4 regions of the Erythrobacter westpacificensis genome follow, and region 4 is predicted to be linked to each of the others. Evidence: predicted binding sites of a transcription regulator. Region 4 holds the regulator's gene; each other region holds the start of a gene.
What was found. Region 4 encodes LexA, which represses DNA repair genes until DNA is damaged. Its sites were predicted from a motif close to GTTCCNCNCTTGTTCT; they were not measured.
Positions count from the first base shown of each region.

Region 1: the regulator LexA is predicted to act here: its motif matches at 2,542-2,557, upstream of ABFX23_RS05010 (putative DNA modification/repair radical SAM protein).
Region 2: the regulator LexA is predicted to act here: its motif matches at 4,345-4,360, upstream of ABFX23_RS13580 (S24 family peptidase).
Region 3: the regulator LexA is predicted to act here: its motif matches at 3,597-3,612, upstream of recA (recombinase RecA).

Region 1 covers NZ_BAABHV010000009.1:70,523-76,488, forward strand. Annotated here, with positions in the region: gene ABFX23_RS05005 (UdgX family uracil-DNA binding protein) at 1-1,298, opposite strand, end outside; gene ABFX23_RS05010 (putative DNA modification/repair radical SAM protein) at 1,295-2,539, opposite strand; gene ABFX23_RS05015 (PilZ domain-containing protein) at 2,718-3,113, shown strand; gene ABFX23_RS05020 (MFS transporter) at 3,218-4,558, shown strand; gene ABFX23_RS05025 (TauD/TfdA dioxygenase family protein) at 4,561-5,454, shown strand; gene ABFX23_RS05030 (acyltransferase family protein) at 5,637-5,966, shown strand, end outside.
Region 2 covers NZ_BAABHV010000021.1:152,860-158,825, reverse strand. Annotated here, with positions in the region: gene ABFX23_RS13605 (D-2-hydroxyacid dehydrogenase) at 1-549, shown strand, start outside; gene ABFX23_RS13600 (acetolactate synthase large subunit) at 677-2,332, shown strand; gene ABFX23_RS13595 (aldehyde dehydrogenase family protein) at 2,355-3,794, shown strand; gene ABFX23_RS13590 (hypothetical protein) at 3,791-4,147, opposite strand; gene ABFX23_RS13585 (hypothetical protein) at 4,137-4,325, opposite strand; gene ABFX23_RS13580 (S24 family peptidase) at 4,469-5,101, shown strand; gene ABFX23_RS13575 (GNAT family N-acetyltransferase) at 5,105-5,566, opposite strand; gene ABFX23_RS13570 (MBL fold metallo-hydrolase) at 5,619-5,966, shown strand, end outside.
Region 3 covers NZ_BAABHV010000009.1:249,030-254,995, forward strand. Annotated here, with positions in the region: gene alaS (alanine--tRNA ligase) at 1-1,365, opposite strand, end outside; gene ABFX23_RS05905 (class I SAM-dependent methyltransferase) at 1,416-2,243, opposite strand; gene recA (recombinase RecA) at 2,454-3,521, opposite strand; gene ABFX23_RS05915 (DUF4139 domain-containing protein) at 3,677-5,260, opposite strand; gene ABFX23_RS05920 (DUF4139 domain-containing protein) at 5,305-5,966, opposite strand, start outside.
Region 4 covers NZ_BAABHV010000017.1:187,228-193,193, forward strand. Annotated here, with positions in the region: gene ABFX23_RS11790 (citrate synthase) at 1-154, opposite strand, end outside; gene gltX (glutamate--tRNA ligase) at 201-1,631, opposite strand; gene ABFX23_RS11800 (ComEC/Rec2 family competence protein) at 1,660-3,846, shown strand; gene lexA (transcriptional repressor LexA) at 3,912-4,583, opposite strand; gene ABFX23_RS11810 (molybdopterin molybdotransferase MoeA) at 4,654-5,859, opposite strand; gene moaC (cyclic pyranopterin monophosphate synthase MoaC) at 5,856-5,966, opposite strand, start outside.

The sequences.
Region 1 (5,966 bases), on a different contig from region 4:
TCGTCGAGCGCAATGGGCTCGCCGCGCACTTTCGAAATGCTCACCGTCTTGCCCAGCATCGCGCGCGCTGCACTGGCACCAAGGGCCAGCACCACCTTGGGCTTCACGATGGCGCGCTCGGCCTCGTGCCACCAGCGGCACACGTCAATCTCCTTCGCGGTGGGCGACTGGTGCAGACGGCGCTTGCCGCGCTGGACATATTTGAAATGCTTCACCGCATTGGTGACATAGGCCTCGCGCCGCTCGATCCCGGCCTGCTCCAGCCCGGCATCAAGCACTTGCCCCGCCGGGCCGACGAAGGGCTTTCCGGTCTGGTCTTCCTGATCGCCGGGCTGCTCGCCCACGATCATCAGAGCGGCATCGTCCGGCCCCTCCCCCATCACCGCCTGGTTGTCGAGATTGCCGATGGGGCATTTGCGGCAAGCGTGGATGGCCTTGTCGATCGCTTCCAGCGTCTCGGGCCGGTCCTCAAACTCGAGTGCGCCTGCATCCACCATTTCGCTCTCCCGCTTCTGCGCGCCTGCCACCAGCTCCGGAATCAGGGCGGCTTCGGGCATGTTCTTCCAGTACTTGCGGGGCATTTCCTTCAGCATGGCCCCGATCTTCAAACGCGCGGGGTTGAAGATGGATGCGTAATACTTGCGCCACAGGTCCTCCGCCGGATCGCCCTGCGGTGCGTCGGACTTCTGCGCAGGTCCGCTTTCGCGCAGCGTCTCACCATCCCAGTGGATGCAGCCCTTCGGCGTCAGGATGGACCAGTGCATGTTGGCAAAGCGGCGCACGAAGAAGCCCGCCTCGCGCCGCACGATGTGATGATCGGGCTCGAACCAGGCGACGTAATGCTCGTTCCCCTCCTCGTCCTCCACCATGCGGAAGCGGACGAAGGCATGCATCTTGTGTGCATCGCGGCGCACGGCCTTGTCCATGTCCTCCAGCCGGCGCACCTGGCTATCGGCCTTGTCCTCCATCAGCCGCGGGTTGGACTGCAAACGCCACAGCATCGCATAAAGAAGGGAAAATCGTTCTGGGTCAGAATGATGAGCGACATTCCTGGCAATCGAAAGGAACCGCTTGCTGGCGCGAATGATGCGCTTGTCGTCCTCGGGCACAGGCAGCCGCTTGTCGCCGTGACTGAACAGCGAGCCATTACCGCCCGGCTCCACCCAAGCGACACGGTCGGGCGGCACATCGCACTGGATCAACTGCCGCGCCCGCTCCCGCCAGAAGGCGAAGTCGTCCGGCTCGGGCAGGTGCACCACGTAATAGGTGCCGAGCTTTACGTGCTGGAGCGCAGTCATGCCGCGAACAGTTCCAGTTGCTCCTGCCTGGGCGCAAGCAGGCTGCGCAAATCCGCCCGGTCTGTCAGCAGCGTGGGCCGCCAGTCGGCGGTGCAGATGAACGGACGCACTTTCGCCACGGACACCGTCAGCTTCGCCACATCGTCCAGCCGCAAGGTGCGATGACGGCGCGAGGCGAGGATCTGCCCCACGGCCCGCGTACCCAGCCCCGGCACACGCAGCAGGTCTTCGCGGCTCGCGCGATTTACGTCCACCGGGAAACGACCGCGAAATTTCAGCGCCCAGGCCAGCTTGGGATCGATGTCGAGCGGCAGATTCCCGTCCGCCTCGGTCGCCTGCATCACTTCCTGTGGAGCAAAGCCATAGAAGCGCATCAGCCAGTCCGACTGGTAAAGCCGGTGCTCACGCATCAGAGGCGGGCGCTTCAGGGGAAGCACTGCGCTGGCATCGGGAATGGGTGAGAAGGCGCTGTAATAGACGCGGCGCAGCTTGAAATTGCCGTAGAGGCGGCTGGCCTTGCCCACGATATCGCTGTCGGTCGCGGCATCGGCACCCACGATCATCTGTGTCGACTGGCCACCCGGAGCGAAACGCGGCGCGTGCCTGAACCGCTTGCGCTCGTCCTTCGACTGGCGGATCGCCATCTTCATGCCACCCATTGCACCTTCGATCTGGCGCGAATTCTTGTCCGGCGCGAGGCGCGTCAGCCCGGTGTCGGTGGGCAGTTCGACGTTTATGGAAACGCGGTCTGCATAGAGGCCCGCCTGGTGCGCGAGTTCCGGGTCCGCTTCGGGAATGGTCTTGAGGTGGATGTAGCCGCGAAAATCGTGCTCCTCGCGCAGGATACGTGCGGTTTCCACCAGCAGTTCCATCGTGTGGTTGGAGCTCTTGATGATACCGGAAGAGAGAAACAGCCCCTCGATATAGTTGCGGCGGTAGAAGGTGAGCGTCAGGTCCGCCACTTCGCGCGGAGTGAACTTCGCGCGGCGCACGTTCGAACTCTTGCGATTGATGCAGTAGTGGCAATCGAAGATGCAGTGGTTGGTCAGCAGGATCTTCAGCAGCGAAATGCACCGACCATCGGGCGCGTAGGCGTGGCAGATGCCCATGCCTTCTGTCGAACCGACACCCTTGCCGCCCGTGGAGTTGCGCTTCGCCGTTCCCGACGACGCGCAGGAGGCATCGTATTTCGCTGCATCGGCAAGGATTTCCAGCTTCTGGATGGTTTCGAGCGCGGCCATTTGTTCCTTATATGTTCTTGTGCGCGATTCGCCAAGCCATTGCCGCTAACTCGCGATAACTCCGCGGTGAATTGTCCAAGGACGCGACCCGGAGAAAAGTGGAATTAACCACGCATCTTGGGGCGGGTTTAACCAACCTTGCCGCACGCAGGGCGTTCATGAGAAAAAGGGGCAAGCCATGAAACTGTTCGCGCGCACGAAACCCGTGTCCGCTCCCGAGCGACGCAGCGGGCCGCGAACGCGCGTGGATTGCCTTGCCACGATGTTGATGCCCAGCGGCAACCGCAGCGGACGTCTGTTCGACATCTCCACCACAGGTGCTCGCCTGACGACACAGGATCCACCGGCCAAGGGCGTTTCCGCGATCCTCGACTGGAGCCTGCACGAAGCCTACTGCCACGTGATCTGGACGAAGCCGGGAATGTGCGGCGTGGAATTCGACCGCCCCCTGCCCCAGCGCGTGCTCGATGAACTGATCGAGGAAGCGGGCACAGGTCCGCGCCTGGTTCACCGGGCTACCGATGACGACAGAAACGGAGGCATTCCCCGCCCGCCCACGCGCTTCGTCGGCTAGGACAGAGTCAATCTTCAGTCTGGACGCGCTGCAATTGGCGTGACACAACTTTCCCGATTGCCTCCGCAAGAGAGGTATGCCTTGGGAGAGGCCGATTGAAGCGAATGCCATTCAGCGCGGCGATTGCCGATGCGCCGCTGCGCCCGTTCCAGATCGTGGTTGCCGCGTTCGGCCTCGCCTTCCTGGTGATCGACGGGATAGACCTGCAATCGCTGGCGCTGGTGACGCCGCTGATCCTCGACGAATGGCAGATCGACCGCGCGTTGTTCGGCCCCGCGCTTGCCGCGTCGCTGTTCGGCATGGGTTTCGGATCCATTCTGGGCGGCCTTCTGGGGGACAGGATCGGGCGGTTGAACACGCTGTTCATCGCCTCACTCATCTTCGGCTCCACAACCATCGCGGCCGCCTACACGAACACCGTATGGGAAATGAGCGCAGTGCGCGCCATCGGCGGGCTGGGTTTCGGCGCCGCCTATCCCAACGCCCTCGCGCTGGTGAGCGACTGGGTTTCCGACCGCCATCGACCGCACGCCATCGCATTGCTCTCGGTTGGCATCCCGGTCGGCATCACGGTGGCAGCCGAACTGCTTCCACTCCTGCTACCGGACCACGGCTGGCGCGGGGCGTTCGTCATATTCGGCGTGGGATCACTCGTTTTTGGCGCGCTTATGCGATTGGTACTGCGTGAGCCGCCTGCCTTTTACCTTGCCAAGGGCAATACCGATGCAGCGCAGAAAAGCGCCGCGCGCGTGATCGACAGCGACATCGAACTCGCGCCCGAACCCGAGGATGCGGATTTCGCCGAGACGGGCGAGCGCATCGGCATTTTCCACCAGCGCAACACGCGGCTCAACATCGCCATGTTCGTCAGCTTCTCCGCCGCGACGACCCTCGTCTACGGACTGCTGAACTGGACGACCGAACTGCTCACCTCTGCCGGCTTCACGCTGGAGGAGGCGCTGCGAGCGACATCGTGGCAAGGCATTCTCTCGATGATCGGCGGCATATCTGCGGGCTTCACCGTGCGCACTTTCGGCTCGCGCGCAATGATCCTTGGCGGAGCCATGCTGATTACCGGTACTATCGTCGCACTGGCGTTCATGGTGGAGGGGCTGGAAGGGCCGCCCTCGCCATCGCAGATCAACGTCATCGTCGTTCTCGAAGGACTTGCAGTCGGCCTCGTCTCCATGATGATCTCGCTGTTCTACGTCGTCATGGCCTATGGCTACCCCTCGGCCTGCCGTTCCGGTGGGATAGGCTTCGTCATCACCTCCGGCCGCGTGTTTTCCATCGCAATGGTCTTTGCAGGAGGCTGGCTGCTGAACCTGGGGGGCGACAGCTTCGTGATCTATTTCGCCACGCTGATCGCGATCGCACTGCTGGTGTTCCCCGCCGCATTCATCATCGACAACCACATCCCGCCCGCCCGCAAGAAGGAGTCCTAACCATGGTCGTTATCGCAGGTCGCCGTATCAGCCCGCAAAACCTTGGCGGCGAATACGAGCGCATAACCGTCACACCCTACGCAGGCGCGCTGGGCGCCGTCATCGGCGGGGTCGACATCGCGCAGGAACAGGATGATGCCACCATCGCCGAAATCCGCCGCGCGCTGATCGAGCACCAGGTGATCTTCTTCCGCGAGCAGGATTTCTCGCCCGAGCAGCACCTCGCCTTCGCCAAGCGGTTCGGTACGCTGAACCAGCACGACCAGGTGAAGGGAATGGACGAGTACCCGGACATCATCGAAGTGCGACAGGAACCCACCGACACGCGCAATTTCGGCGGGGCGTGGCATGGCGACGTGACCTACCTGCCTGAACCGCCACTCGGTTCCATCCTTTACGCCAAGGAGGTGCCGCCCGTTGGCGGAGACACGCTATGGTCGAACCTCTACCTTGCTTACGAAGACCTATCTCCAGGCTACCGCGCGATGATCGATCCGCTCACCGTGATCCACACGCCCGCGCTGATCTACGGCACCAAGTCGATGGACTGGAGCAAGGACAGTTCGATGAAATCATCGCCCACGGAAGCCGCGCATTACGAGGTCGAGCACCCGCTAGTGCGAACCCATCCCGAAAGCGGTCGCAAGCTGTTCTACGTCAGCGGCGCCTACACCCCGCGCTTTAAGGACCAGACCGAGGAGGAAAGCGGCCCGATCATCGACTACCTGATGTACCAGGCGACCCGCGAGCCCTTCACGTGTCGCTGGCGCTGGCAGGCAGGCGACGTCGCCTTCTGGGACAACCGTGCATGCCTGCATTACGCGCTGAACGATTACCACGGTCACAGGCGGATCATGCACCGCGTGACCATCAACGGGGAGCGACCCGCCCGATAGCATCGGCGCGATTCGTCTCGGCTTAACCCCTTTGCCCTAAGGGTAATCCCCTATGCCGCGACATGCGGCGAAGCCGTGGGGGTTATTGTATGCAAAGCCGGACTGTTCCGAGCGCAACTGGCGAGTTGGCTCCTGCTTCCTCGGCCTTGCAGACCACGGTCCAGGCGGACGAACGCTTCTACATGCTCGACCTCCTGCGCGGCTTCGCTGCAATTGCCGTCGTACTTTATCATGGCGACCGCCTCGTCCCGGCAGGCTATTTCGCGGTGGACTTGTTCTTTATCCTAAGCGGGTTTGTCCTCGCTCATGCCTATCGCGGCCGATTGCGGAGCAGAGAGGAGATCGTCTCTTTTCTCGTGAAACGCGCAATACGCCTTTATCCGGTCATGTTTCTGGGTGCGCTGGTCGGTCTGGCCATCAATGGCGGGTCGTTGAAAACACTTCTGCTGATACCGGAGACGAACGGGATACTTTACCCTGCGAACCTGCCTCTCTGGTCGCTTCTCTTCGAA
Region 2 (5,966 bases), on a different contig from region 4:
CCCTCCATGCGCGAGATGGCGGGGAGCCGGGCGCTGATCTTGGGGTACGGTTCCATCGGGCAGGCCATCGCGCGGATGCTGGCCGGGTTCGATGTCGAATGCGTCCCGGTGCGCAGTTCGCCGGGCGACGGCGTGCTCGGCCCCGACGAATGGCGCGGGCAACTCGGTGAGTTCGACTGGATCGTCCTGTCGCTGCCGCACACGCCGGAAACCACGGGGATGCTCGGTGCGGACGAGTTCGCCGCGATGAAGCAGGACGCAGTGCTGGTGAACTACGGCCGCGCCGAAGTGGTGGACCAGGATGCGCTGATCGCAGCGCTGGAAGCCGAAAGTATCGGCGGTGCCATTCTCGATCTCACCCTGCCCGAACCGCTACCGCCGGAGCACAGGTTGTGGGATCTCGAGAACGTGCAGATCACGATGCACCTTTGCGGCATTCCCAACGAAGCCAGCCGCGAACGGGCGGCGAGGCGCTTCCTCGACAACTGCGAGCGGTTCCGGGCCGGGGAGCCTCTGGAGGGAGAAGTCGATCTGGCGCGCGGATATTAGGAACTGACAGGCTTTCGCAGGTCTGATACGCCTTGTGCGGTCAGGCCCGGCAAGGGTCGGCGGGTCGCGAGTGAGGGATTGGCGGATGCTGTGGGAAGCATTCGCTGCAACCGGGGGAACAGCGACCATGTCCGACAAGCAGAAAGCATCCGACCTTTTCATCGAGTGCCTCGAGGAAGAAGGCGTCGAATACATCTTCGGGGTTCCGGGGGAGGAAAACCTCGATTTCCTCGAGAGCCTTTCGAACTCCGACAAGATCAAGCTCGTCCTCACCCGGCATGAACAGGGTGCGGGCTTCATGGCCGCGACCTATGGACGGCACACCGGCAAGACCGGCGTGTGCGTCGCCACACTGGGGCCGGGGGCGACAAACTTCGTGACCGCCGGGGCCTATGCCCAGCTTGGCGGAATGCCGATGCTGATGATCACCGGGCAGAAGCCGATCAAGAAATCGAAGCAGGGCCGCTTCCAGATCCTCGACGTGGTCGACATGATGGGCCCGATCACCAAGTTCGCACACCAGCTGGCCGCGGGCGACAACATCCCCAGCCGCGTACGCGAGGCATTCCGCCTGGCCGAAGAGGAGAAGCCCGGCGCGGTGCACCTCGAGTTCCCCGAAGACATCGCCGAGGAACTGACCGACAGCCGCCCCATCCCACGCTCGGTAGCGCGTCGCCCCTCGGCCGAGCCGAAAGCCGTACGAATGGCGGTGCAGGCGCTGGAGGAAGCGAAGTCGCCGGTGCTGGTGATCGGCGCGGGTGCCAATCGCAAGATGACCGGACGGATGCTGCACCAGTTCATCGAGAAGACCGGCATCCCCTTTGTCACCACCCAGATGGGCAAGGGCGTGATCGACGAGCGGCATCCGCTGTTCCTCGGCTGCGCGGCGCTGTCTGCCGGGGACTTTGTCCACCGCGCAATCGAGGATTCGGACTGTATCGTGAACATCGGGCACGACGTGATCGAGAAGCCGCCGTTCTTCATGAAACCGGGCGGGCCGACGGTCATCCACGTCTCCACCAAGACCGCCGAAGTGGACCCGGTCTACTTCCCGCAGATCGAGGTGATCGGCGATATCGCCAATGCCATCTGGCAGATCAAGGAAGACGTGGTGCCGCAGGGCAAGTGGAACTTCGACCACATCCTGGCCTATCGCACTGCCGAGAAGGAGCATACCGCCCCGCTGGCGGACGATGCGCGGTTCCCGATCTTCCCGCCACATCTCGTGCAGCAGATCCGCCATGCCATGCCCGAAGACGGGATCATCTGCCTCGACAACGGCGTCTACAAGATCTGGTTCGCACGTAATTACACCGCATACCTGCCCAACACCGTGCTGCTCGACAATGCGCTTGCTACCATGGGGGCGGGGCTGCCGTCTGCCATGATGAGCGCGATGGTCTATCCCGGCCGCAAGGTGATGGCGATCTGCGGCGATGGCGGGTTCATGATGAACAGCCAGGAGATGGAAACCGCGGTCCGCCTCGGCCTCAACATGACCGTGCTGATCCTGCGCGACGATGCCTATGGCATGATCCGCTGGAAACAGGCGAACATGGGCTTCAAGGACTGGGGCCTGACCTACGGCAACCCCGATTTCGTGCAATATGCGCAAAGCTACGGCGCCAAGGGTCACCGCGTTGAAAGCGCCGATCACCTGAAGGAAGTGCTGGACCACTGCCTGTCGACCGATGGCGTGCACCTGATCGATTGCCCGGTGGATTATTCCGAGAACGACCAGATACTAAATCACGACATCAAGGAACTGAGTGCCAAGCTCTGAGTGGTATCGTCAGGAGGACATCATGGCCGAACTCAAGGACGTTTATCCGCTCTACCTGAACAACAAGGCGGTGCAGCCCAACACCGACCTCGAAGTGACCGACAAGTACACGGGCGAGGTCGCCTTTCGCACCGCGCTGGCCACGCCCGATATCATCGAGGAGGCGATTGCAGGAACGGTGCGGGCGACGGAGTCGATGGCGAAGCTCGCCAGCTATGAGAAGCAGGCCGTGCTGCAACACTGTGTCGAGCAATTCCGCGAACGTTACGACGAGCTCGCCTATTCGCTGTGCGTGGAGGCGGGCAAGCCGATCAAGGATGCCGAGGGCGAAGTCGACCGGCTGATCGACACTTTCCGCATCGCCGCCGAGGAATCGACGCGCAACTACGGCGAGGTGCAGCCGTTGGACATCTCCGCGCGCGCCAAGGGCTACATGGGTATGTGGAAGCGGGTGCCGATCGGGCCGTGCAGCTTCATCAGCCCGTTCAATTTCCCGCTGAACCTTGCCGCGCACAAGATCGCGCCCGCCATCGCGGTCGGATGCCCATTCATCATCAAACCTGCATCGAAGACGCCGCTGGGCACCATCATCATGGGCGAGGTGCTGGCCGAATGCGATATCCTGCCCGAAGGGGCGTTCTCCGTCCTTCCCGCCAGTCGCGACGGGGCGGACCTTTTTACCGAAGACGAACGCCTCAAGCTGCTCAGCTTCACGGGCTCGCCCGGCGTGGGCTGGGACCTGAAAGCGAAGGCGGGCAAGAAGCCCGTCATCCTAGAACTCGGGGGCAATGCGGCCGTGGTGGTCGACAAGGATGCGGACCTCGATCATGCGCTGGAACGCATCATCTTCGGTGCCTTCTACCAGAGCGGCCAGAGCTGCATTGGCGTGCAGCGCATCATCATTCACGAGGATATCTACGACGAGTTCAAGGATATGTTGGTGGCGAAGACCAAGACCCTCGTGGCGGGCGATCCCAAGGATCGGGACACTTTCATCGGGCCGATGATCTCCGACAAGGAAGCCGGGCGACTGAAGGGCTGGATCGACGAGGCCATAGAAGCTGGCGCAAAACTGCTTTGTGGCGGCGGATTGTCGAACGGCAACATGCTGGAAGCGACCCTGCTGGAAAACGTCCCGCGCGGTTGCAACGCCAGCAAGGAAGAGGCCTTCGGTCCGCTGGCGAACCTGTCGAAGTTCTCCGACTTCTACGAAGCTCTAGACCAGGTAAACGACAGCAAGTTCGGCCTCCAGGCGGGCATCTTCACGCGCGATATCCACCAGGTGCTGGATGCGTGGGACACGCTGGATGTCGGCGGTGTGGTGGTGAACGACGTGTCCAGCTACCGCGTGGACAACATGCCATATGGCGGCGTGAAGGATTCCGGTCTCGGCCGCGAGGGCATCCGCTTTGCCATGGAAGACATGACCGAGATCCGGAACCTTGTGATCCGGCGGATCTAGCTTTCCTCCAGCAGCAGCACTTCGCAGGTTACCGACAGTTTGGGCGGCTGGGTGGTGCTGCTTGCCTCCACCACGGCGGCATCGGCGACAAGTTGGCCGCGAATGGCAAACTCATGCTCGGGCAGGAAGGCGATGAAGCACTCTCCTGCATTGACTGCGTCCTCGCCTTCGAAAACCATCTCCACCCGGTGACGCGCCCCGGCGAAGGTTATGCTGGCCCAGCCTTTTTCCGAGTGCCGCGTAATCCGGCCCTTGCCGTCTGCGAGAGCGCGCAGGGCATCGGCCAGCTGTTCGCGCGGGCCACGCTGGCCCCGGCGCTTTGCCGGAGGAGGGGTGATCTGATCAGTATGCACCGGTAGTCTCCCGATATTTGTTCATGAAATGTTCCACCCGTTTTTCCGTTGATGCACGCGGAGTGCGGCCATTGCGCAGGTCCAGGACGAATCGCGGATCGCGTGTCGCCAGGCGTCCGAACTTCGTGGGCGGCATGCGCGTATGGCGCAGAAATACTTCGATTTTGCGGATGAGCATGGTGCGAACCCCTCTTCCAGTTTCCCTCGTTTTCCGAGCCACTTGTGCGACTCGTTGAAGCTTGTGTCGCCGCCGAAATCCTACTTGTCTAGGAAAAATACATCGTGTAGGAGGAATTTGCATCACAGTATAGGAAGCGCAGCATGGATCCTCGTGAGAAACTGGCAGATTTGGCGAAAGAGCGGGGCACCAGCCTCGCATCACTTTCGCGCATGCTCTCCCGTAATCCTACCTATCTTCAGCAATATATCACCAAAGGCAGCCCGAAGAAGCTGGAAGAAGAAGATCGAGGGATCCTCGCACAATTTTTCGGCGTGGAGGAATCGGAACTCGGCGGGCCCAAGGATAAATCCTACGAGCGCCGCGATGATGACAAGTGGGTCGAAGCGCCTCGCCTCGAAGTCGATGCTTCCGCCGGTCCGGGAGCGGCGGATGCGCAGGATCGGGTGTTCGATGCCTTTCGGTTCTCCAAACGATGGTTGACCGAGCAGGGCCTCGAGGGCGCAAAGCTTTCCGCCATCCGGGTCGTTGGCGATTCGATGGAACCGCTTCTTCGCGAAGGGGACGAAGTGCTTGTCGACCGGCGCGATCAGCCGTTTCGTGACGGCGTGCACGTCGTTCGGCTTGACGAGTCGCTGCTGGTAAAGCGCGTGGCGAGCAAGGGTGGCGGGCGCTTCTCGCTGCTCAGCCAGAACCTCGCTTATCCTCCCATTGACGTGAGCGCCGACGAGTTCGCCATCATCGGGCGCGTGGTGTGGAAGAGCGGGCGGGTCTAGCCGCTAGAGCAACTTCATCTTGAAGCCGGTATGCGTCGGTTTGAAGCCCAGCCGCTCATAGAACCTGTGCGCAGCATCGCGCTGACGGTCGCTGGTCAGTTGCACCACGCCGCAGCCTTTTTCCGCGCAGCGATCGATCGCCCAGCGCATCATTTCTTCGCCGACGCCTTTCCCGCGCATGGCGCTTGCCACCCTCACGCTCTCGATCTGTCCCCGCCACGCGCCCTGCCGCGATACACCGGGAATGAAACTGAGCTGGAAGCTGCCTACCGGCTTTCCGCCGCGTTCCACCACAAGCAGGCGGTGGTTCGGATCTGCAGTGATTGCCGCGAGCGCCTTGCGCTGCTCTTCTGCGATGCCTTCGCGTGCCGGATCGCGAGCGGCGGCAACCTCGTCGGAATCGCCGAGGGATGCGATGAAGGGCAGGTCTGCGGGCTTGGCATCGCGATAGGTGAGGGCGGTCATGCCGTACTGTCTAGGCTTGCAAGGGCTCCGCGTCACCGCCAACTAGCGTGGCATGACACAAGAAGCTCCAATCCGTGCCGCCATTATCCCCGTTACCGCCTTCCAGCAAAACTGCTCGCTGGTGTGGTGTTCGAAGACCATGCGCGGCGTGCTGGTCGATCCTGGGGGTGATCTCGACAAGCTGAAGGACGCGGTGCAGCGCGCCGGAGTGACGCTGGAGAAAATCCTGCTCACACATGGCCATGCCGACCACTGCGGGCAGGCCGGGATGCTGGCGAAGGAGCTTGGTCTCCCCATCGAAGGACCGCACGAGGACGACCGGTTCTGGATCAGCAGGCTGGAGGACGACGGTCCGCGTTTCCAGATGACCTGCGAGATATTCGAGCCCGATCGCTGGCTC
Region 3 (5,966 bases), on a different contig from region 4:
AGCACCCTCGCGCTCGGCGATGTCGAACCAATGGTCGCCATCTGCCGCAGCACCGGAGCCCTTCCATGCCGCACGTGCGGCGGCCTTCTGCTGAGCCATGGCGGCATCGAAGCCCTCGCGATCCACACCAACGCCGCGCGAACGCAGCGCGTCTTCGGTAAGGTCATAGGGGAAGCCATAGGTGTCGTAGAGCATGAAGGCGGTCTCACCCGGCAGGCTATCGCCTTCACCGAGCGAGCCGGCTTCGTCGTCGAGCAGGCGCAGGCCTTTTTCCAGCGTTTGACGGAAGCGGCTTTCCTCCCGCTCGAGAACTTCGGTGATGAGCGCCTGCGCGCGGCCAAGATCGGGATAAGCCTGCCCCATCTCGCTTACCAGCGTCGGCACGAGGCGGTGCATGAGCGGCTTGTCCGCGCCCAGCAGATGCGCATGCCGCATCGCGCGGCGCATGATGCGACGCAGCACGTATCCGCGCCCCTCGTTCGACGGCAGCACGCCATCCGCGATCAGGAAACTCGTGGAGCGCAGGTGGTCTGCGATCACCCGGTGGCTTGCCAGCGCGCTATCTTCCTCGGCGCGCGCGCCGGAGAGGTCTTCGCTGGCTGCGATGATGGTCTTGAACGTATCCGTCTCGAACACGTTGTGGACACCCTGGAGGACGGTAGAAATGCGCTCGAGCCCCATCCCGGTATCGATACTGGGGCGCGGCAGGTCTCCGGTAATCTCGTCGGCTTCCTGCAGGTGCTGCATGAAGACGAGGTTCCAGATTTCAACGAACCGGTCCCCGTCCTCCTCCGGCGAGCCGGGAGGGCCGCCCGCCACATCGGGCCCGTGATCCCAGAATATTTCCGAGCAAGGACCGCAGGGACCATCGGAGCCCATCGCCCAGAAATTGTCTTTCGTGGGGATGCGGATGATGCGCTCTTCAGGCAGGCCGGCGATTCGTTTCCACAGGTCGAAAGCTTCATCGTCCGTATGATAGACCGTGGCTGTAAGGCGTTTCGGATCCAGGCCGAATTCCTTCGTGACCATGTTCCAGGCGAGTTCGATCGCCCGCTCCTTGAAATAGTCGCCGAAGCTGAAGTTGCCGAGCATCTCGAAGAACGTCAGGTGCCGCGCAGTGTACCCGACATTGTCGAGGTCGTTGTGCTTACCACCGGCACGCACGCATTTCTGGCTGCTGGTGGCGCGCGGCGCGGGCGGCGTCTCGACACCCGTGAACACGTTCTTGAACGGCACCATGCCCGCATTCACGAACATGAGCGAAGGATCGTTGTACGGCACTAGGGGTGCCGACGGGACGATCTGGTGATCGTTGGCCGCGAAGTAATCGAGAAAAGTGCGGCGAATATCGTTGGTCGAAGTCATGCAAGGCGAATTAGGGGGCAATTGGCCCTCCGGCAAGCCGCGTTGCGCCACTAACTGGCCTTCTTTGCCGTCACGATCCACGCAGCGGCGGGCAAGGCGACGATCCCGTCATGGTCGTGGCGCTCACATAGAGCGTGCACGCGGCTAAGGAACCGGTCTTTCTCCTCGCCTTCAAGCTCGGCCGAAGCGCGGGCTGCGGGACCGATGCGGCAGAAATAGGCGAAAGCATCCTCCACGGCATTTTCGCCAGCTCCGGCGATCATCGGAAAGTCGACCGCCTCGAATGCGATATCGGTCCAGCCTCCCGCCGAGAGGATGGACGTCACCCTGTCTTTGTCCGCAAAGGCGAAAGGACCAGGTGCCGCCGCGTCTATGGGGGGTGGAGCTTCCGGAAGGAGCTTGCCGACCTCGGTGAAGAACGGATTCTCGGATACATCGCGGAAGCACGAGAACATCAGTCCCGCGTCCTTCTGGGCCTGCCTGGCCAGGTTTGCAAAAGCCGCGGGGGGATCGCCGAAGAACATGACACCGTGACGGGAGATCAGGAAATCAGGCGCGGTCGCGTGATCGCTGGCCCATTCGGCGGCATCCGCCAGTATGAACCGCACGTTCCCGAGATGGCTACCCCGTTCGGTCGCCGCTTCAATGAGCTTCGGTGAGACATCTACCCCGGTGACGGTCACGTCCCGGCGTCCGCGGGCGATCGCGAGGGAGAGTTCGCCCGCGCCGCAGCCGACGTCCAGCACCTTGCGGAAGGTGAACTCCCGGGTTCTCTGGAGGAGCCGTTCGGTCAGGCGGGTAAAACTGCGATCCGTCCTGCGCCATTCTGCAGCCCAGGTCTCGCCGCTCTTGCCCTGCCACTCGCTCTTGTCGACCAACACGTTTCTCCCCTAGAGACGCCGGTGTTATCGGGCGACCCGGCACTCGGCAATGTGCAAGATGCGAAGAAGCCGGCGTTGGGGGCACGAGGGCCACCGCTCGCCGGCTCCGGTTTCGCAAGGCCATTCGGACTGGCGGTTTCCAACTATCCTGGAACACCTGGAACACAGTCCTGGACGCAAAAACCTCCGGCGGCCTTCTTGAGGAGATCAGTCTTCGGGGTCCGCGTCCGGCCCTGTCATCATCTCCTCGGCGACTTCATCGGTTTTGCCGCGGATAGCAGCCTCCAACTTGTCGCGAACTTCGGGATTCTCCTTGAGGAAGGTCTTGGCGTTCTCGCGGCCCTGGCCGATGCGAACGCTGTCGTAGCTGAACCACGAGCCGCTCTTCTCGACCACCCCGGCCTTCACGCCGAGATCGAGAATTTCGCCGATCTTCGAGATGCCCTCGCCGTACATGATGTCGAATTCGACCTGCTTGAACGGCGGGGCGACCTTGTTCTTGACCACCTTCACGCGGGTGGAGTTGCCCACCACTTCGTCGCGGTCCTTGATCTGGCCGGTGCGACGGATGTCGAGACGGACCGAGGCGTAGAACTTCAGCGCGTTGCCGCCCGTCGTCGTCTCCGGGTTGCCGTACATCACGCCGATCTTCATGCGCAGCTGATTGATGAAGATCACCATGCACTTGGAACGGTTGATCGAGCCGGTCAGCTTGCGCAGCGATTGCGACATCAGGCGCGCCTGGAGACCGACGTGGCTGTCGCCCATCTCGCCTTCGATCTCGGCACGCGGCACCAGGGCTGCAACCGAGTCGACAACGAGAATGTCGATCGCATTCGACCGCACGAGCGTATCGGTGATTTCCAGCGCCTGCTCACCCGTGTCGGGCTGCGAGACGATCAGTTCGTCGATGTCGACGCCCAGCTTCTTGGCATAGACGGGATCGAGCGCGTGCTCGGCATCGACGAAGGCAGCGGTGCCGCCGGCCTTCTGCGCCTCTGCAATGCAGTGCAGCGCCAGCGTGGTCTTGCCCGAGCTTTCAGGCCCGTAGACCTCGATCACGCGGCCCTTGGGCAGGCCGCCCACGCCAAGCGCGATATCAAGCCCGAGCGAGCCAGTGGAAATCGATTCCACCTGCATGGCTTCCTTCTGGCCCAGCTTCATTGCCGAGCCCTTGCCGAATGCGCGATCGATCTGGGCAAGTGCGGCGTCCAGCGCCTTCTGACGGTCCACGTTGGATTCCTTTTCAACCAATTTCAGATTTGCACCTGCCATGACATGGCCTCCATCTGCTTGCTAGGGTCTTGTCTAACTCTTCAACAGCAGCAGATGTACCCACTTTGTTCCATAAGAACAAGAGTGGAACAGAATTTTTGTTGGATTTCGGCCGGCAGGCTCGGATTTCCGCCATTGCTGGCGTGAAATCGCGCCTAGTCAGTGACTTCCCCAACCTGCCAATCCAGAACTCGCGTTCCGTTTGCCGGAACATTGACCAGAACGATTCGCTGGCCGTTGCGCAAACGCTCCCGCAGGCCGCGAAACCGCCACTGGCTGTTGAAGCCAAGCTGGATGCGCACGGTGACGGGATGTGGATTGGCATTGGTGAGAGTCGCGCGCGCATCCATCCAGCGCGCGCCCGCCTCACGCGGGTCCTTCGCTCCGGCATGGTTGCAGGCGACGAACACCTGCGCGGATTCGCCCAGCGAGAGTTCCACATCCTGCCCCGAAGCGTAATCGCGCAGCGTCTCCTCCGCCACCAGCAGCTCGCCGCGCGGCCCCCGCTCGAAGACCGAGACCGTGCCTGTGGGCAGTGCCACGCCGAGGCCGTGTTCGTCGTCGTTCACCGTTTCCAGCAGGAGGCGCGCAGGTGCGGGATCGGCGTTCCAGTTCCACGGGGTACAATCGCTCTCGTAAACGAGTTCGCCCTCGACGCCCTCCTCGCGCAGGAATGCGACCTGCTTCAGCCCTTGCGCGTTCACATCGACCGGCACGGGCACGCGGTAGAGCTTGAGGTCGCCCAGCTGTTCTTCCCCGGCCATCACCGGCGCTGCCGATTCCATCGCCACGCGCTGAACCCGCGAGCCGGTGACGACGATCCCGTCCGCCATCATCGCCATCGGCGGAGGGGGCGGCGGCGGAGGAGGCGGCGGCGGATAATTGATGGGTGAACCGCGCGCGGTGCTGCCGATGGGATAGCACGTAAGGCGAAGGGGCCGCGCAGTCGGCGGATCGGCAAGGTTCTCGAAATCGCTGGTCACGTTCAGCGTACCCGCAACGGCCATCAGTTCTGCGTCGGGGAAGCTCTGGCCGTTGTCGTTGAGGATCGTCAGCCAGCTCGTCAGGTCGAAACGGACATCGTCGGCGTCGCGGCCTTCGTGGAGGGTGGCGACATAGCTCGCCTCCCAGTCGAAGCCCCAGGCGAGGTAGGAGAGCGTGACCGTATATGTGCCGCCGCTGGCATCGCGGGTGTCGATGGAGAAGATCGGTTCGGACGAGAGGCCATCGGGAATGTCATCGAACGTCAGCCGTTCGGGCAGGCCGGAGCAGCGCACCGCCTCGTAGCCGTCCCGCGTTTGCAGGACGATACCGCCGTCGGCGCGGGTGCGGATGATCGCGTCCTCGCTCGCTGCCTCTCCGGTGCCCGGATTGGTGCGGGTAATGGTGACGCGGTTGCCAAGCGTGCCGTCCACCAGTGCGGCAGGGCTTAGCAGGTCGGCGTTGCGGTTCTTCTCGATCGTGCCGCCCGGCAGGCCCGTGACGATGGCGGAAACGGCGACCATGCCTTCCGCCACGCCTTCGAAACGGATGCGGGATTCCCCCGGCGGCAGGGTAACGGTGCGGGTTTCGGAAATCATCGCGAAACCCTGCGGCCAGCGCGTGTTCATCGTGCCGCCCACGCCGCGATTGGGATCGCGATAGACGGTGACGGCGAGGCTTTCCGGCTCGCTCGCCTCAACGATCACGCGATCCTGCGCGTTGGCCGCTGTCGAACAGGCCACGGCAAGAGACGCCATGACAGTCGCACTAAGCAAGGTAGGGAGGCGCACCGCCCTTCCCCTCAGAACCGCGTCTCGTAAGTCACGCGCACTTCGCGCTCGCCGTTGGCGGGCACGGAGACGCGATAGAGGCGGGTGTCGCGGTTGATCTGCTCGCCTTCCACGTCCTCGCTCACCACGCGGAAATCCCAACCCCACCAGTACTGTCCGAGGCCGTTCTGCGTGAGTTGCACCACAACCGGCTCCGGCTTGGCATTGGTGAAGGTGTATTTCATCGTGGTGCGGTAATAGTCGACTGCGCGCTCCACCTCGACTTCGCGCACCACCTGGCCATCCTCGAGCACGCGGTAGCGACGGCTCGCCTCGTATTCGGCGGCGGTGATGCGTTCGCGGTCCTCGACCTCGGCCTGCATGTAGACGTCGAAGGCATCGCCGGTGCGCAGCGACAGCGTGCTGCCCATGGGCGTGTGGCCGATGCCGTTTTCGCCGATGAACTGCGGGTTACCCTCGGCATCGCGCTGGTAGAAGCGGACGGTGCCCGCAGGCAGCGCATCGCCCAGCCCGCCTTCACGGCTGGAGTTGAAACTGATGGCGGTGGAGGCGGGGCGGAAGTCCTCATCGTTCGCCAGCCAGTAGGCGCCGATCGAATAGACGCGGCTCGCGGGCACGCCCTGCGCGTCGAGGAAGCCGACCTGCTTGGTCTGAGCGTTGGCGATCGTGGTGC
Region 4 (5,966 bases):
ATGCGGTGGACTTGTAGCCGGGGTCGAAAGTGAACCTGCCGGTCTTGCCATAAAGCTTGCGGATATCGATGACATCCGGCCCGCAGCTGCCCTCCAGCGTGGGGAAATCGAAGCTTTCGCCTCCTACTGTCAGATCCGCTTGCTTGTCAGCCAAAGCTGTTCTCCTTCATGTGTTTGCTATCGGCAGTTGAGAGAATGTCTCAAGCGCCGGTTTGATCGTCGATCCGTGCAAGGCTCTCTTCCCTTCCGAGAAGCACCAGCACGTCGAAAATTCCTGGCGAGGTGGTTTGCCCCGTGAGCGCCGCGCGAAGCGGCTGCGCAAGTTTGCCGAGCCCAAGCTCCAGCTCTTCCGCGTAGGCTTTCAAATTGGCCTCCAGCGCCTCGATTGTCCAGTCCGTTTCGCCGCGCAACCGATCGGCAATGACGGAGAGACGCGACCTTGCATCGTCATCCAGCAAACCCGCAGCCTTCTCGGTAAGTTCAAGCGGTCGCTGCTTGAACAGGAAAGCGGCGCCATCGGCCAGTTCGTTCAGGTCTCGCGCGCGGGTCTTGAGCTCGGGCATGGCCCTGGTCAACAGCGCTTCGTCTGCTTCCGGCCCGATGAGGGGCGCAATCAGGCTGGCAAGCCGCGCGTCGTCCGCCTTGCGGATGTAATTGCCGTTCATGCTCAGCAGCTTCTTCATGTCGAAGCGGCTGGGCCCTTTGCCTACGGCATCGATATCGAACAGCGCGATCGCTTCCTCGCGGCTGAATTCTTCCTGGTCGCCGTGGCCCCAGCCAAGGCGGAGCAGGTAGTTGAACAGTGTTTCGGGCAGGATGCCCATGTCGCGATAATCGCGCACCCCGAGGGCCCCGTGGCGCTTGGAAAGCTTGGCACCATCGTTACCATGAATCAGCGGCACGTGGGCATAGGTCGGCTCTTCCCAGCCATCCTCGACACCCTGCATGGCGCGGATCACCTGGATCTGGCGGAACGCGTTGTTCAGGTGATCGTCGCCGCGGATGATGTGGGTGCAGCCCATGTCCATGTCGTCCACCACGACAGCCAGCATGTAGGTAGGCGTGCCATCGGCGCGCAACAGGATGAAATCGTCGATCTCGCGGTTATCGACCTTCACGCGGCCCTGAACCGCGTCCTCGATAACCGTTTCGCCGCCTTCCGGCGTCTTGATGCGGATCGTGTAGGGCGCGCCCTCGGGCGCTTCGGAGGGATCGCGATCGCGCCAGCGCCCGTCATAACGCAGCGGCTGCTTGGCGGCTCTTTGTTGTTCGCGCATCTCGGCGAGTTCTTCCGGCGATGCGAAGCACTTGTAGGCATGGCCGGCGTCCAGCAGCTTGCGCGCCACTTCGGCATGCCGATCGGCGCGCTGGCTCTGGTAAACCGTGTCCCCATCGAATTCGAGGCCGAGCCATTCGAGCCCGTCGAGGATGACATCGATCGCCTCCTGGGTAGACCGCTTCTTGTCGGTATCCTCGATGCGCAGCAGCGCCCGGCCACCGTGGTGACGGGCGTAGAGCCAGGAAAACAGCCCGGTTCGGGCATTGCCGATGTGCAGGAAGCCGGTTGGGCTGGGCGCGAAGCGCGTCACCACTGGACGCTGCTTTGAACCGTTACCAATCGAACTTGCCATAACTGCCTGTTTCCTGTCCTGTATTTCCATGGCTAGCAAACATCCCCCTCTTGTCCCGCTAGGCGACGAACCGGGCGATGTTGCAACGCAGCAGTCGCATTGGCGAATGCCGCGGGATTTGTCCAGCGTAGCCGATGGGGCAGAGCGTTTCCTCGGTCACTCAGGTTTCGATCGAGGCCCCTGGCTGGCGGTCGCCCTTGCCACAGGCATCGGCGCCTGGTTCGCACTTGGCTCGCAGGCCGCATGGATCATGGTGATGGCCGGCGGACTGCTGACAGCCCTGGGTGCCGTTGCGCTATGGAAGGGGCGGGAGGAACGCGTTCATCTCGTCGGCGCGGTGGCGGCGTGCGGCCTGCTCGTTTCGTTCGGCACCGGACTCGCCTGGGCGCGTAGCGAACTGGTCGGTGCCGAGGCGTTCGAGAGGCCGGTCTACGACACCTTCCGGGGGCGGGTTCTGGAGCGGATCGAACAGCCCGCGCAAGACCGGGTGAGGCTGGTCATGGCAACACGCCACCCCGAGAGTGGCGAAGCGGTGAAGATCCGCGTCAACGTTCCGCTGGACGCTGCAACGTCGGAGATGGGGGAGGGCGCGCTAGTGGAACTGCAGGCGAGGCTGATGCCACCTGCCCCGCCCATGCTGCCCGGGAGGTACGATTTCGCCCGCACCGCCTGGTTCGAGGGGTTCGCCGCAACCGGTAGCGTTCAGGGAGATGTGCGCGTGGTGGAAACATCAGTGCGGAACGGCGATTTTATCGCGGGCTTGCAGCGCCAGTTATCGGGCCACGTGCGGGAAAACCTCGGCGGGTCGGCAGGGAGCATCGCGGCGGCCTTCGCCAGCGGAGACCGTGGCGCCATCAGCGAAGCGGACGAGGACGCCATGCGCGATGCAGGGCTTACCCACCTGCTCTCGATCAGCGGGTTGCACGTGAGCGCCGTGATCGCGGGCACGTACCTGCTGGCGATACGCCTGCTGGCATTGTGGCCGTGGCTCGTCCTTCGTGTCCGCCTGCCCGTCGCCGCAGCGGCGATCGCTGCTCTTGGCGGCATCGGATATACCCTCCTTACCGGTGCACAGGTACCCACGGTGAGAAGCTGCATTGCCGCGCTGCTCGTCTTGGGGGCGCTTGCGCTGGGGCGCGAGCCGCTGTCGCTGCGGATGGTGGCTGTCGCGGCGGTCGCCGTGCTGCTGATGTGGCCGGAAAGTCTGGTCGGCCCCAGTTTCCAGATGAGCTTCGCCGCCGTCATCGCGATTGTAGCCTTGCACAACGCGGAGCCTGTGAAACGCTTTCTGGCGCCGCGGGAGGAGAGCCGCGCTGCGTGGCTCGGTCGGCGGACGCTGATGCTGCTTTTGACAGGCATGGTCATCGAGATCGCACTGATGCCGATCGTACTGTTCCACTTCCATCGCGCGGGCGTTTACGGGGCGCTGGCAAACGTCATTTCCATCCCCCTCGTCACGTTCATATCGATGCCGTTGATCGCCGTTGCACTGGTGATGGATGTGGTCGGTCTCGGAGCGCCCTTCTGGTGGTTGGTCGGTGTCTCGCTCGATCTGCTGATCGGCATCGCCCATTTCACCAGCAGTCAGCCTGGTGCGGTAAAGCTGATCCCCCAGATTACCGGTTTTACCTTCGCGCTGTTCGTCGCGGGCGGTTTGTGGCTGGCATTGTGGCGGGGAAGGGCACGGTTGTGGGGTCTTCTGCCCACGGCGTTCGCCACGCTCATGCTGGTCCTGACCCCGATCCCGGACGTCCTGATATCAAGCGACGGACGGCATGTCGGCGTTACCGGAGAGGACGAGCGCCTTCTCGTCCTGCGCGACACGCGCAGCGATTACACGCGCGACAACCTCCTGGAACTTGCCGGGGTAGAGGGCGAACCCATTCCCATGGCTGAATGGCCCGACGCGGATTGCACTGCGGATTTCTGCGTAGTGACCCTTGAACGGGGCGGACGCTCGTGGAGCATCCTGATGAGCCGGAGCCGCAACATCGTTGGCGAACGGGCCCTTGCGGCGGCTTGCGAGCGCGCTGATATCGTCGTTTCCGATCGATGGCTGCCCCGCAGCTGCACGCCAAGGTGGCTGCGTGCCGACGCACGAATGCTTTCCCAGACCGGCGGTTTGGCTATCGTCCTGGGCAAGGAGCCCGAGGTCCGGAGCGTTGCCGACAGGCAGGGCGATCATGGCTGGTGGCGAGGCCGGGAGGCTGATTGACGCACAGAGAAAAGGCGGCATCCTTGCCGGACGCCGCCTCTTATGAATTCGTCAGGATCGAAACCTCAGTGGTAGCGCCGCAGCAGCCCGGCGAGTTTGCCCTGCACCTTGACCTGGCGATCTTCGTAGACTTGCGGATCGTACGATGCGTTTGCGGGATCGAGGCGGATCTTGCCACCATCGTGGTAAAGGTACTTCAACGTGGCTTCCTCGTCGTTCACCAGCGCCACGACAATGTCGCCGTCACGCGCCGTATCCGCCTTCTTCACGAGAGCGAAGTCGCCATCGAAGATACCCGCTTCCACCATCGAATCGCCGGAGACTTCCAGCGCGTAATGCTCGCCCGAGCCGAGCAGGGCGGCGGGCACCGGCAATGTTTGAGAATCCTCCAGCGCCTCTATCGGGACACCGGCAGCGATGCGGCCATGCAAAGGAATCTCGATCACGTCGTTCGCCGGCTCGGGCTGGCTTGGAGGCGGGGTGGTCGCCTTTGCAACCGGATCAATTGGCTTTCCGCCGAGATTTTCCGGCATCTTCACCACTTCAAGAGCACGGGCACGGTTCGGCAGGCGCCGAATGAAGCCACGTTCCTCCAGCGCAGAGATCAGGCGGTGAACGCCTGACTTGCTCTTCAGGTCGAGCGCTTCCTTCATCTCCTCGAAACTGGGAGAGATACCGCTTTCTTCCAGACGGCGGTGAATGAACAGCAGCAATTCGTGTTGCTTGGCAGTCAACATGGGCAAGCCCCTCATTAATGTTCCACATCAGGAACGAATAAGGAACAATTAAGAAACAGATCTGGTCAAGTCAAGCGATACCGCCATTTCGGATGCGATAGATTTCCACGGAGTCATTGGCCTTCGTCGGCGGAGCACCGATATCCCTGCGGATCAGCACATCCGCGGCAGCAAGTGCCCGAAGGGCGCTGCTATCCTGCTCCTCGATCAGTTCGACTTTGCCGTTGACGATGCGGCCCCGCAAGAACTCCGTGCGTTTGCCGCCAGCGGGCAGCGGTGTGAGGCAGGCCATTGCAACGGGGTGGGGCAACATATCCAGCGCACCCGCCATCCTTCGCAACAAAGGCAACAGGAAAAGATAGGCCGTAACGAAGCTGGAAACCGGATTGCCGGGGAGGCCCAGAATGACCTGATTGGCCCGTCGCGCAACCATCAGGGGCTTGCCCGGTTTCATCGCGACGCGCCAGAAATCGATCGTCGCGCCCCATCTTTCCAGTGCGGGTTTCACCAGATCGTGATCGCCGACCGAAGCGCCGCCGCTGGTGACGATGACGTCGGCGCGGGCGGCGCTTTCAAGCCCGCCGAGCATTGCGTCCATCGTATCCTTGACAGGACCGATGCGTAGACATTCCGAAACGAAAGGCCGGGCGAGCGCAGCTATGGCCGGACCATTACTGGCCGGGATCTGGTGCGCCTCGCACTTCTCGGGATCGGCGCCCAGTTCGTCACCACTGTCCAGAACGGCTATAGAGGGCAGCCGATGAACCGGCAGAACGCCGTGCCCACCCGATAGGGCAAGCGCGAGCTGGGCGGGGCTGATACGCGCGCCCTTTCGCAGCAGCGTTTCACCTGCCTCGAAATCGAAACCGGCGCGGCGAATGTGGCGAGGTGTCGGGTTGCCTTCGTCATTCAGCGATAGGGTATCGCCTTCGCGGGTCGCATTCTCCTGCAGCAGGACCGCGTCTGAGCCGTGGGGCATGATCGCCCCGGTTGAGATTCGGACAGCTTCTCCCGTCGCCAGCGTGCCGGAAAAGGGGTGGCCTGCCGCGCTTTCGCCGACGATGCGCCAGGGGCCGGAATGATCTCCGGCAGCGATCGCGTAGCCATCCATGGCTGAAAGGTCCGCGCTCGGCTGCGTGCGCCGCGCCTCGATATCCTCTGCCAGGCACCGGCCCACGGCGTCGGCAGCGACGATCCCTTCCGTAGGCAAGGGGGAAACCAGCGCGCAGAGGCGCTGCTGGGCCTCTTCAACGGGTATTGGTGCGGGCAGGCTCACTCGGCGCGCCAGTCGCCGCTTTTTCCGCCGGTTTTCTCCAGCAGGCGAACTTGTTCGATGACCATCCCTTTCTCCAGCGCCTTCGCCATGTCGTACAGCGTCAGCAA